DNA from 3 places in the Synechococcus sp. R5-13 genome. Region 2 is predicted to be linked to each of the others. Evidence: predicted binding sites of a transcription regulator. Region 2 holds the regulator's gene; each other region holds the start of a gene.
What was found. Region 2 encodes NtcA, which controls nitrogen genes in cyanobacteria. Its sites were predicted from a motif close to GTANCNNNNGNTAC; they were not measured.

Region 1 (3,278 bases), on a different contig from region 2:
TTGGCGGCCTTAGCCCTGTTTGCCTGTCTGGGCTTGTTGCCTGCTTGTGGCGAGAGCAGCAGCAGCACCGTCAGCCCCCCCAGCATCACCCCCACCCCCACCGGCTCATAATTCGGCTGGTTTTTGCATGCCCTTGCAGCGGTTGCCCAAGTTGGTTCAGCTTTGGGCTTTGAGGATCGCGGGGATCTTTTGTCTTTGTCTGCTGGCGGCCTGTGGAGGATCCCCTACCTCGATGGAGCCACCGCGGGCAGGGGAAGTGCCGATTGCCAGCTTCCTGTGCCGGTTGGATCGCCAGACCCGCAGCTTCACGGGGCCTATTTACGCCGAACAGCCCCAGGTTGCTACCTGCAACCCCGGTCGCCTTACGCCTGCAGCAGCCCAAAAGATGATGGATCGGCTGAATTTTCTACGGCTGTTGCACCAGTTACCGCCGGTGAAGCTCAATCCTCAGTTCCTAGAAGCCGCCCAGCAAGCGGCCTTGATGCAGGTAGCCAATGGTACTCTCAGCCACCAGCCGCCCCCTTCTTGGCGCTGCTTTACCCCTGCCGGGGAGGCGGGATCCCGCTTCAGCAACCTGGCGGTTGGGCCCATCCTAGAGCTGAACGGCCCCGATCCAGGCCGGGTGTTGGCGCGGCAGGTGGATATCTACTTTGCCGAGCCAGGTCGAGAAAACTTTGTGGATGTGGGGCATCGCCGCTGGAACCTGTATCCTCAGTACGCCCAGGGGGCCTACGGCATTGTCTTTGACCCACGGGCTGGACGGGTGACCCAGGCCAACGCCAACTGGATCTTCGGTTTTGACGAGTCGGTGCCAGATCCAGAGTTCATCGCCTTCCCGGAGAAAGACGGCTACCTCTACCGCCTAGAAGGGTTTTCCGGCCAGCCCCTGTCTGCCTACCGCTGGTCTTTCTCGGTGCCCAGCCGTGGCGGCAAGGCTGATCTCAGCCAAGCCCAAGTCCGCATCACCGATGCCCTCAGCGGCGAGCCGGTGCCTGTTGGAGATCTCCGCGTGGGGGATCCCGCCTTTGGCCTGGAAACTTTGACCTACTCCGTGGGTTCGATCCAGCCCAATCGCAACTACACCTTTGAAATTAGCGGCATTCGCCTCAACGGTGGCCCCCCCCGCAGCTACCGCTACACCACCGCTCTCTACGACTGCGATCCCCAAACTTCCCAACGGCCCGCACCCCTCACCGAAGGGCTGGGGATCCCGCCCCGTCTGCTCTGGCAGAGGGAGCCTTTCAACTCTTTCAACCCTCTCAACTAGCTTTTCCTCACCCCCAGCCCCTTTCCCAAAGGGGAGAGGGGAGTCTGCTGCTCCTAGAAGCCTGACCTTATGCACAAATTGCAATCAGAAGGTGACAAAATAGCATAACTTGTTACAAAGTGTAACGGCCAATACCAAAGTTAACGGTTCGTCATCGCTAGGGTAGCCAGTGTTCACCCCACGGCAGCGATCATGGCGAACCAATTTGAACGCCTCAAAAGCGAAAAGGATGGGCTGGCGGTCAAGGCCGAGCTGGAGGCGTTTGCCCGGATGGGTTGGGAGAACATTCCTGAAGACGACCGGGATCACCGCCTCAAGTGGCTGGGGATCTTCTTTCGCAAGCGCACCCCAGGTCAGTTCATGCTGCGGCTGCGCCTGCCCAATGGGATCCTGACCAGCGGCCAAATGCGGATGTTGGGCGCAATCATCCACCCCTATGGAGAACAGGGCGTAGCCGACATCACCACCCGGCAGAACCTGCAACTGCGGGGCATCCCCATCGAGGAAATGCCCCAGATCCTGGGCTACCTGAAAGAGGTAGGCCTGACCAGCATCCAGTCGGGCATGGACAACGTGCGCAACATCACGGGATCCCCTCTGGCCGGTATTGACCCGGATGAGCTGATCGATGTGCGCGGTCTCACCCGCAAGGTGCAGGACATGGTTACCAACAACGGCGAGGGCAACCCTTCCTTCAGCAACCTGCCGCGCAAGTTCAACATCGCCCTCTGCGGTTGTCGCGACAACTCGGTGCATGCCGAGATCAACGACCTGGCCTTTGTGCCCGCCTTCAAAAATGGCCGTCTGGGCTTCAACGTCCTGGTGGGCGGCTTTTTCTCTGCTCGCCGCTGCGCCGAGGCAATTGGCCTAGATGTCTGGGTGGATCCCCGCGATGTAGTTCCCCTGTGTGAGGCGGTGCTGCTGGTCTACCGGGATCACGGCCTGCGGGCCAACCGGCAAAAGGCGCGGTTGATGTGGCTCATTGACGAGTGGGGCCTAGAGAAGTTCCGGGCGGCTGTGGAGCGCCAGACGGGCCACCCTCTGCTCAGGGCAGCGGAAAAAGATGAGGTGGTCTGGCACAAGCGGGATCTGCTGGGGGTGCATGCCCAGAAGCAGCCGGGCCTCAACTTCGTCGGCCTGCATGTGCCGGTGGGGCGGCTCAACGCCCTGGAGATGATGGAGCTGGCCCGCTTGGCGGAGGTGTACGGCTCCGGGGAGCTGCGGCTGACAGTGGAGCAGAACGTGCTCATCCCCAATGTGCCCGACTCCCGAGTGGCCCCGCTCCTCAAAGAGCCGCTCTTGAAGAAGTTCTCCCCCAACCCAGGGCCCTTGCAGCGGGGGTTGGTGTCCTGTACGGGCAACCAGTTCTGCAACTTTGCCCTTATCGAGACCAAAAACCGGGCTGTGGCCTTGATGGAGGAGCTGGAGGCGGAGCTGGAGATCCCCCAAACGGTGCGCATCCACTGGACGGGCTGCCCCAACTCCTGCGGCCAACCCCAAGTAGCCGATATCGGCCTTATGGGCACCACTGCTCGCAAGGACGGCAGGGTGGTGGAGGCCGTGGACATCTACATGGGGGGAGAGGTGGGCAAAGACGCCAAGCTGGGCGAATGCGTGCGCAAAGGGATCCCTTGCGAAGACCTCAAGCCGGTCTTGGTGGAGTTACTCAGGGAGCACTTTGGGGCCAAGCCGCGTCAGCATCCGTCCGCCGCCCAGGCTTCTGTTTTGGTAACCCGCTAGCGGTTCTGTTGCCGTCCTGAAAGTTTTTCTTTCTTCGTCGTTGTAAATCTTGGAGGTTTCGATGTCTAAGCTGTTCAGCACTTCCTCTCCCGTCTCCCGTCGGCAATTTTTGGCCGGGGTGGCTGCTCTCACGGCTGGGGCGGCCACGGCTGGGATCCCGCGCGCCCAATCGCAATCCTTGGGCAAAGGCTACTGGGTGGCGCAGGCCGATACTCCCGAAACCACCAGCGCCAAGCTGGGGTTCATCGCTCTAACCGACGCGGCCCCCCTG
Region 2 (3,278 bases):
GCATGAAACAACTCGTGGGCCAGCAAAGACAAAAAGCGCCGATAGGACTCCGGCTGATGCAGCTCCAGCCCAGAGTAAAGAAGGGTGGTGCTGTACTTGTGCTCAAGGCCACCAAATCCTCCCGGTGACAAATGCACGATAAACCAGTAACGGTCATAGGGTAGCCCACCAAAAAATGCGGCTGTGGTTTCGACAATGGCCTTGGCATCAGCGACAGCCCGCTCCACATCCAGAGTGCCCGCCCCCCAAACCACAAAGTAATGGGGGATCCCTTCCACCTCAAACGATTGCATCCGATGCAGGCCCACCTCCACCGGGCTATCCACCAGCTCGTCGTAGTCTTCCGCCACAAAAGACTGGCCGGAAGTGGGATCCTCAGAAGGAGAGGTCAAGGGCCGCAAACTGGTGGCGATGTGCCAATCCGGCTTGGGGGGGATCACCGTCAAAGTGTAGGGTTCCCGCTCGCGACCGGGCACGTAGAGGAAGAGCGCTGCCCCGTTGAAATAGGCGTGGGTCAAATCCAGATGGTTTGTGCGCACCGTCAGCTCATAGGCATAGACCCGGTAGCACACCTTCACGGCAGAACAGCCCGGCGGATCGATCTGCCAGGTGTTCTTATCCACCTTCCGCCAGGCCAAAGGGATCCCTTGCTCGGTTGCCGCCTGAAACTCCTGCACGTGACGGGCATATTCCCGCACCAGGTAGGATCCCGGCGTCCACACCGGCAGTCGCAGCCGCAAAGGCACCTCTGGATCCACCTCTTGGATCTGCAGTTCCACCTCCAGCAGGTGATTGGCCGGATCCGGCATCCGCACTGTGAAATGCTGGCGGCTCAGTTGAGAAGGTGCAGCAACGATAACCTCTGGGATCCCCATAGATAGATAGATAGATAGAATGTTCCAACCCACTCCACTCTCTACCGCCAAGGGCCGACGCAACCCCCAGCGACAATGGCTCCTATCCTAACCTCTGCCTTTGGCTGGAGAGCAGCAACGAGACTTAAAAATGTAGCGCGTGCTACAAAGATACCTAGGCAGAACCTTCTACTTTAGGGTAAATCTTGGTATCCTCGTAGATTCTGAAGTCAATGGGTTGCAACCTAGCCTAATGCTTCTAGATTGATCTTAGTAGGTTGATCTTAGGTATAAACTGACCTTAAAAGGTTGATGAGTATGGCGGTGGCCGTAGCGGAAAAATCTCTGATCACAGCCTTCAAGCAATTGGGAGGCCCTCACCATCCTCCGGTTATCGAAACGTTTGAGCGTGGGAAGACCATTTTTTTTCCAGGGGATCCGGCGGAGCGGGTTTACTTTTTGGTAAAGGGAGCCGTTAAGCTCTCGCGGGTCTACGAAATGGGAGAGGAAATCACCGTTGCCCTCCTGCGGGAAAACAGCATCTTCGGCGTGCTCTCCTTTATCACGGGACAGCGCTCCGACCGCTTTTATCACTCGGTGGCTTTTACACCTACCGAGTTACTCTCTCTGCCGATCGAGCAGGTGGAAAAATCCTTGCAGGAGAACGCCGAACTGGCCATGTTGCTGGTTAAAAGCCTGTCGTCTCGTATCTTGCAAACGGAGATGATGATCGAGACGCTGGCTCATCGCGACATGGGATCCCGTCTGGTCAGCTTTTTGTTGATTCTCTGTCGCGATTTCGGGGTGCCTGGCCCAGATGGGGTCACCATCGATCTCAAGCTGTCTCACCAGGCCATTGCCGAGGCCATTGGCTCAACCCGCGTCACCATCACCCGCCTGTTGGGAGAGCTGCGCAAGAAGAAGTACATCTCCATTCACAAGAAGAAGATCACCGTACACGACCCGATGCGGCTGAGCCATCGCTTTGCCTAGAAGGAAGAGGAGAACACCTCCTGAGTAGCACCTTGCCCAGGCAAACCCCGCTCGACGGCTAGTTGAAGCTCTGGCCGGCCTATGTTCAATCTACTGCTGCAGCCTTGAAGAATCTCTGTGCCCGAAGGACAGACTTAAAGTTTTCTGGAAGCTGACCGGATCGCGGGCAAGAATCTACTAGTCTATGGGGGGATCTGGCTTTGGCCAGAGCTATCTAGCCAATTGCTGAGGTGTAACTGTGGAAACGGCCATCGAGTGGATTACCGCCCATGAGATCCTCGACTCGCGAGGGCGTCCCACCCTAGAAGCCCTGGTGGGTCTAGCCAATGGAGCAACGGGCTTGGCGCAGGTTCCCAGCGGTGCCTCGACCGGTACCTTCGAGGCCCATGAGCTGCGGGACGGGGATCCCAAACGCTACGGCGGTAAGGGTGTGCTGAGGGCGGTGGAAAACATCCTTGGCCCCATCCAGTCGGAGCTGCAGGGAGAAGATGCCCTCAACCAAGCCCGTATTGACCAGTTGCTGATCGACCTGGACGGCACCCCCAACAAGTCCCGCCTGGGGGCCAACGCTATTTTGGCAGTTTCTCTGGCGACAGCCAAAGCGGCTGCGGAAGCAGTGGGCTTGCCTCTTTACAAATACCTGGGGGGGCCCTTTGCCAACCTGCTGCCGGTGCCGCTGATGAACGTGCTCAACGGCGGCGCCCACGCCGACAACAACGTCGATATTCAAGAATTTATGCTTGTGCCCATTGGAGCGGCCAGCTTTCGCGAGGCGCTGCGCTACGGGGCTGAGGTGTTTGCGGTACTAAAACAAGTGCTGCAGCAGAAGGGGCTGTCCACCGGTGTGGGGGATGAAGGGGGGTTTGCTCCTGATCTCGACTCCAATGCGGCGGCTTTGGATCTGCTGATGACGGCTATTGAACAGGCAGGCTACAAACCGGGAGCAGATATCGCCTTGGCCTTGGATGTGGCCGCCAACGAGCTGCTGCAGGATGGGCAATATCACTTTGAGGGCAAAGCCCACAGCGCGGCTGATATGGTGGCTTACTACCAGCAACTGCTGGCCAACTATCCCATCCTTTCCATTGAAGATGGGCTAGCGGAAGAAGACTGGGCCGGTTGGCAAGCCATGACCGCTCAACTGGGATCCCGGGTACAGCTGGTGGGAGATGACCTGTTTGTAACCAACCTGACCCGCCTGCAAAAGGGTATCGACAGCGCCGCCGCCAACGCCATTTTGATCAAGCCCAACCAAATCGGCACCCTGACGGAGACCATCTCGGCCATCCAATTGGCAGTTCAAGCCGGCTTTCGCACCATCATCAGCCACCGCTCTGGCGAGACGGAAGACACCACCATTGCCGACTTGGCGGTGGCCACCCGTGCCGGGCAGATCAAAACCGGATCCCTCTGCCGCAGCGAGCGCATTGC
Region 3 (3,278 bases), on a different contig from region 2:
AGAACTTCGTCCCACCGACGCAATCGGAAGGTGACTTGGGGCGTATGAACTTGTGCCCAACAGGCTCCGGAGGGTTATGGAACGAGCAACGCAACGGTGGCACGGTTTTCTGCTGCGCGATTTTCCCATCAAGGCTTGGTGGCAGGGAAGCCTTTTGGGTCGTCTATTGGGATCCCTGCAGAGTTGGGGGAAAAGCAGCGTATTGGTGCAGACTTCCGACCGCATCGGCCTGGGGCTAGTGCTGCTCTACTGGATTTTCTCTGCGCAAAGCTCCACCGGCATCCTGGGCCTGATTTTGCTGGCTATGGCCGCTCTGGTGGGCCTGTGCACTTTGGTGGAAACGCCGATTGGGCTGCCGCTGCATCTGCCCCTGGTCCTTTTCTGGGGAATTGCCACCTTGGCAACGATTCTCTCTCCGGTTGCCTACGCAGCACGGGATGGCTGGCTGAAGTTGACTCTCTACCTGGCTGGTTATCTGTTGTTGCATCGTCTGCTGCGCAAACCCCAATTCCGAGATGGGATCGTTGGATCCCTGCTTTTGGTCAGCTTGGTGATGGGGATCCATGGCCTGCGGCAATACTTATATGGGGCAGCGGAACTGGCCACCTGGGTGGATCCGGAGTCGGGCTTGGCGGGTCTGACGCGGGTGTACAGCTATCTGCGCAATCCAAATCTGTATGGGGGCTACTTGATCCCGGTCATTCCCCTGGGGCTGGCCGCCACTTGGATTTGGCCCAGTTGGGGGGCGAAACTCCTGGCCGGGTTTACGACGGCGGTGAACCTGATTTGCCTGTTGCTCACCTACAGTCGTGGCGCCTGGATTGGGGGGCTGGCCATGCTCACCCTGATGGCCGTGCTGTTGGCACAGTGGCATTCTGTCGATTTGCCAGCCCGCTGGCGGCGTTGGGCCTTGCCGGCCCTGTTGGGCGGAGGGGGGGCTGCTCTGTTGCTCGGGATCCTGACGGTACGCTCCCTGCGGCTGCGGGTGCAGAGCCTTTTTTGGGGGCGGTTGGATACCAGCAACAACTTTCGCCTCAATGTCTGGGCGGCGGTGCTGGAGATGATCCGCGACTTTCCCATCTTGGGGATCGGCCCCGGTAATGTTGCCTTTAACCGCGTCTATCCCCTCTACCAACGAGGCAACTTCAGCGCCCTTGGAGCCTATTCGGTGCCGCTGCAGCTCACCGTAGAGACTGGCTTCATCGGATCTTTAACTTTCGCCTGGTTTCTCTTGGTGCTCTGGGATCACGGCTGGAGATGCTGGAAAACTTTGCTCAACTTGCGGGATCCCCAGGGTCTGTGGGTGGCAGCGGGCTTGGCCGCTTGCACCGGCATGATGGTCCACGGCTTGGTGGATACCATCTGGTATCGTCCACAGGTACAAATGCTGTGGTGGCTTGCGGTAGCGCTCATTACAGCCAGCTTGGCCTCTCTTAGCCCTCAGCCGCCCGTGGATGTTGGTGAGACCCCATCGGAGGCTTCCTCCCGTTAAGGTAGCTTAAGCTTGGCCTTCCAGTCTTGACGGGAGCCAACCCAGAGTGGTAAGCATCTTCAGTAGGAGATAAAAATGTATCTGTTTTTACAATTTGCAGGTGTCAGTAGTGTTAGAAATTAGCGGAATTGTCCGGGGTGCAGGAGGCAAATGAAAAAAATCGAGGCCGTAATCCGGCCATTCAAGTTGGATGAGGTCAAAATTGCTTTGGTCAATGCCGGAATTGTCGGCATGACTGTAAGTGAAGTGCGGGGCTTTGGTCGCCAAAAGGGACAAACCGAGCGTTACCGGGGATCCGAGTACACGGTAGAGTTCCTACAAAAGCTGAAAGTGGAGATCGTGGTCGAAGATGACCTGGTGGATACGGTGGTGGAGAAGCTGATTGCAGCGGCTCGCACCGGCGAAATTGGGGACGGCAAGATTTTCATCAGCCCCGTCGAAAAAACCATCCGCATCCGCACTGGCGAACTCAACCAAGATGCCCTATGAGAAGGGATCACGTTCAGGGTTTGGGTTGCCCGGCCTGAGCCTCGTGTGAGTTTGCTTCATGTCTCTTTTGCTGTATATCTGATGAGGTGTTCTTGCCCTACTTTTCGGGTAATGTGTTGCGAGAAGTACTGTCACTTTAGGTGAGTCGAAAAGCATGAGTACGACAATGATCCAAAAGCTCAAGAGCCAGGTGCCCCAGTGGCTTTGGCGACCGGCCAAGTGGAGTCTGACTGCCGCTCTAATGGCTGCGCTGGTTTTTCTATTCGGCCAGGGAACTGCCTTTGCTCAAGAGGCCGAGGAAGTTCAGAAACACGCTGACGTTGTTTGGACGATCGTGGCAGCAGCCTTGGTGTTCTTCATGCAGGCGGGGTTCGCCATGGTAGAGACGGGCTTTACCCGCGCCAAGAACGCCGCCAACATCATGATGAAGAACTTGATGGACTTCTGCATGGGCTGTTGCGCCTTCTGGTTCATCGGGTTTGGCCTCATGTTCGGCAAAAGTGCTGGCTTCTTCGGCACTGACTGGTTTGCTTTTGGCTGGCAGCAGGCTTACGAGGCAGATGGCTGGCCCTTTACTTTCTTTGTCTTCCAGATGGTGTTTGCCGCCACTGCCGCCACCATTGTTTCCGGAGCCATGGCAGAGCGCACCAAGTTCTTGGCCTACTTGATCTACTCCATCGTTATTTCTGGGCTAATCTACCCCATCTCTGGGGGTTGGGCCTGGAACGGGCTGTTCGGCGACTACAACGGCGGCACAGCCGGCTGGCTGGAAAATCTGGGCTACATCGACTACGCCGGGTCGGGGGTGGTGCATTTGGTAGGGGGCGCTGCGGCCTTGGCAGGTGCGATCGCGCTTGGCCCTCGCATTGGCAAGTACGGCCCTAATGGAGAACCGCGGGCTATTCCCGGCCACAACCTGCCGCTGGGGATGTTGGGGGTGTTTATCCTCGCCTTGGGCTGGATCGGGTTTAATGCCGGTTCCACCACTGCAGCCTCTGTCGATATTGGCTGGATTGCCATGAATACGCTGCTGGCAGCTTCGGCTGGAGCAATTGGGGCGATGTTCACCTCTTGGGTTCATTTTGGCAAGCCGGATATGACCTTTGCCGCCAACGGTGTCCTGGCCGGCTTGGTGGGGATCACTGCCCCTTGCGATAGCGTCCATCCTTTGGGTGCTCTGATCATCGGCTCGGTGGCCGGGATTCTGGTGGTGATTTCGGTGGTGATCCTGGATACGGTGCTGAAAATTGATGACCCGGTGGGCGCGATTTCGGTACACGGCACCTGTGGTATCTGG

Region 1: the regulator NtcA is predicted to act here: its motif matches at 1,389-1,402, upstream of NW840_RS12465 (ferredoxin--nitrite reductase).
Region 3: the regulator NtcA is predicted to act here: its motif matches at 1,570-1,583, upstream of NW840_RS01355 (P-II family nitrogen regulator).

The regions. Positions count from the first base shown of each region.
Region 1 is NZ_JANSIL010000169.1:8,556-11,833, reverse strand. It holds gene NW840_RS12475 (hypothetical protein) at 1-111, shown strand, start outside; gene NW840_RS12470 (CAP domain-containing protein) at 128-1,267, shown strand; gene NW840_RS12465 (ferredoxin--nitrite reductase) at 1,460-3,007, shown strand; gene NW840_RS12460 (CmpA/NrtA family ABC transporter substrate-binding protein) at 3,069-3,278, shown strand, end outside.
Region 2 is NZ_JANSIL010000097.1:13,581-16,858, reverse strand. It holds gene NW840_RS08115 (M61 family metallopeptidase) at 1-908, opposite strand, end outside; gene ntcA (global nitrogen regulator NtcA) at 1,173-1,847, shown strand; gene eno (phosphopyruvate hydratase) at 2,086-3,278, shown strand, end outside.
Region 3 is NZ_JANSIL010000017.1:9,387-12,664, reverse strand. It holds gene NW840_RS01360 (IctB family putative bicarbonate transporter) at 77-1,492, shown strand; gene NW840_RS01355 (P-II family nitrogen regulator) at 1,643-1,981, shown strand; gene NW840_RS01350 (ammonium transporter) at 2,136-3,278, shown strand, end outside.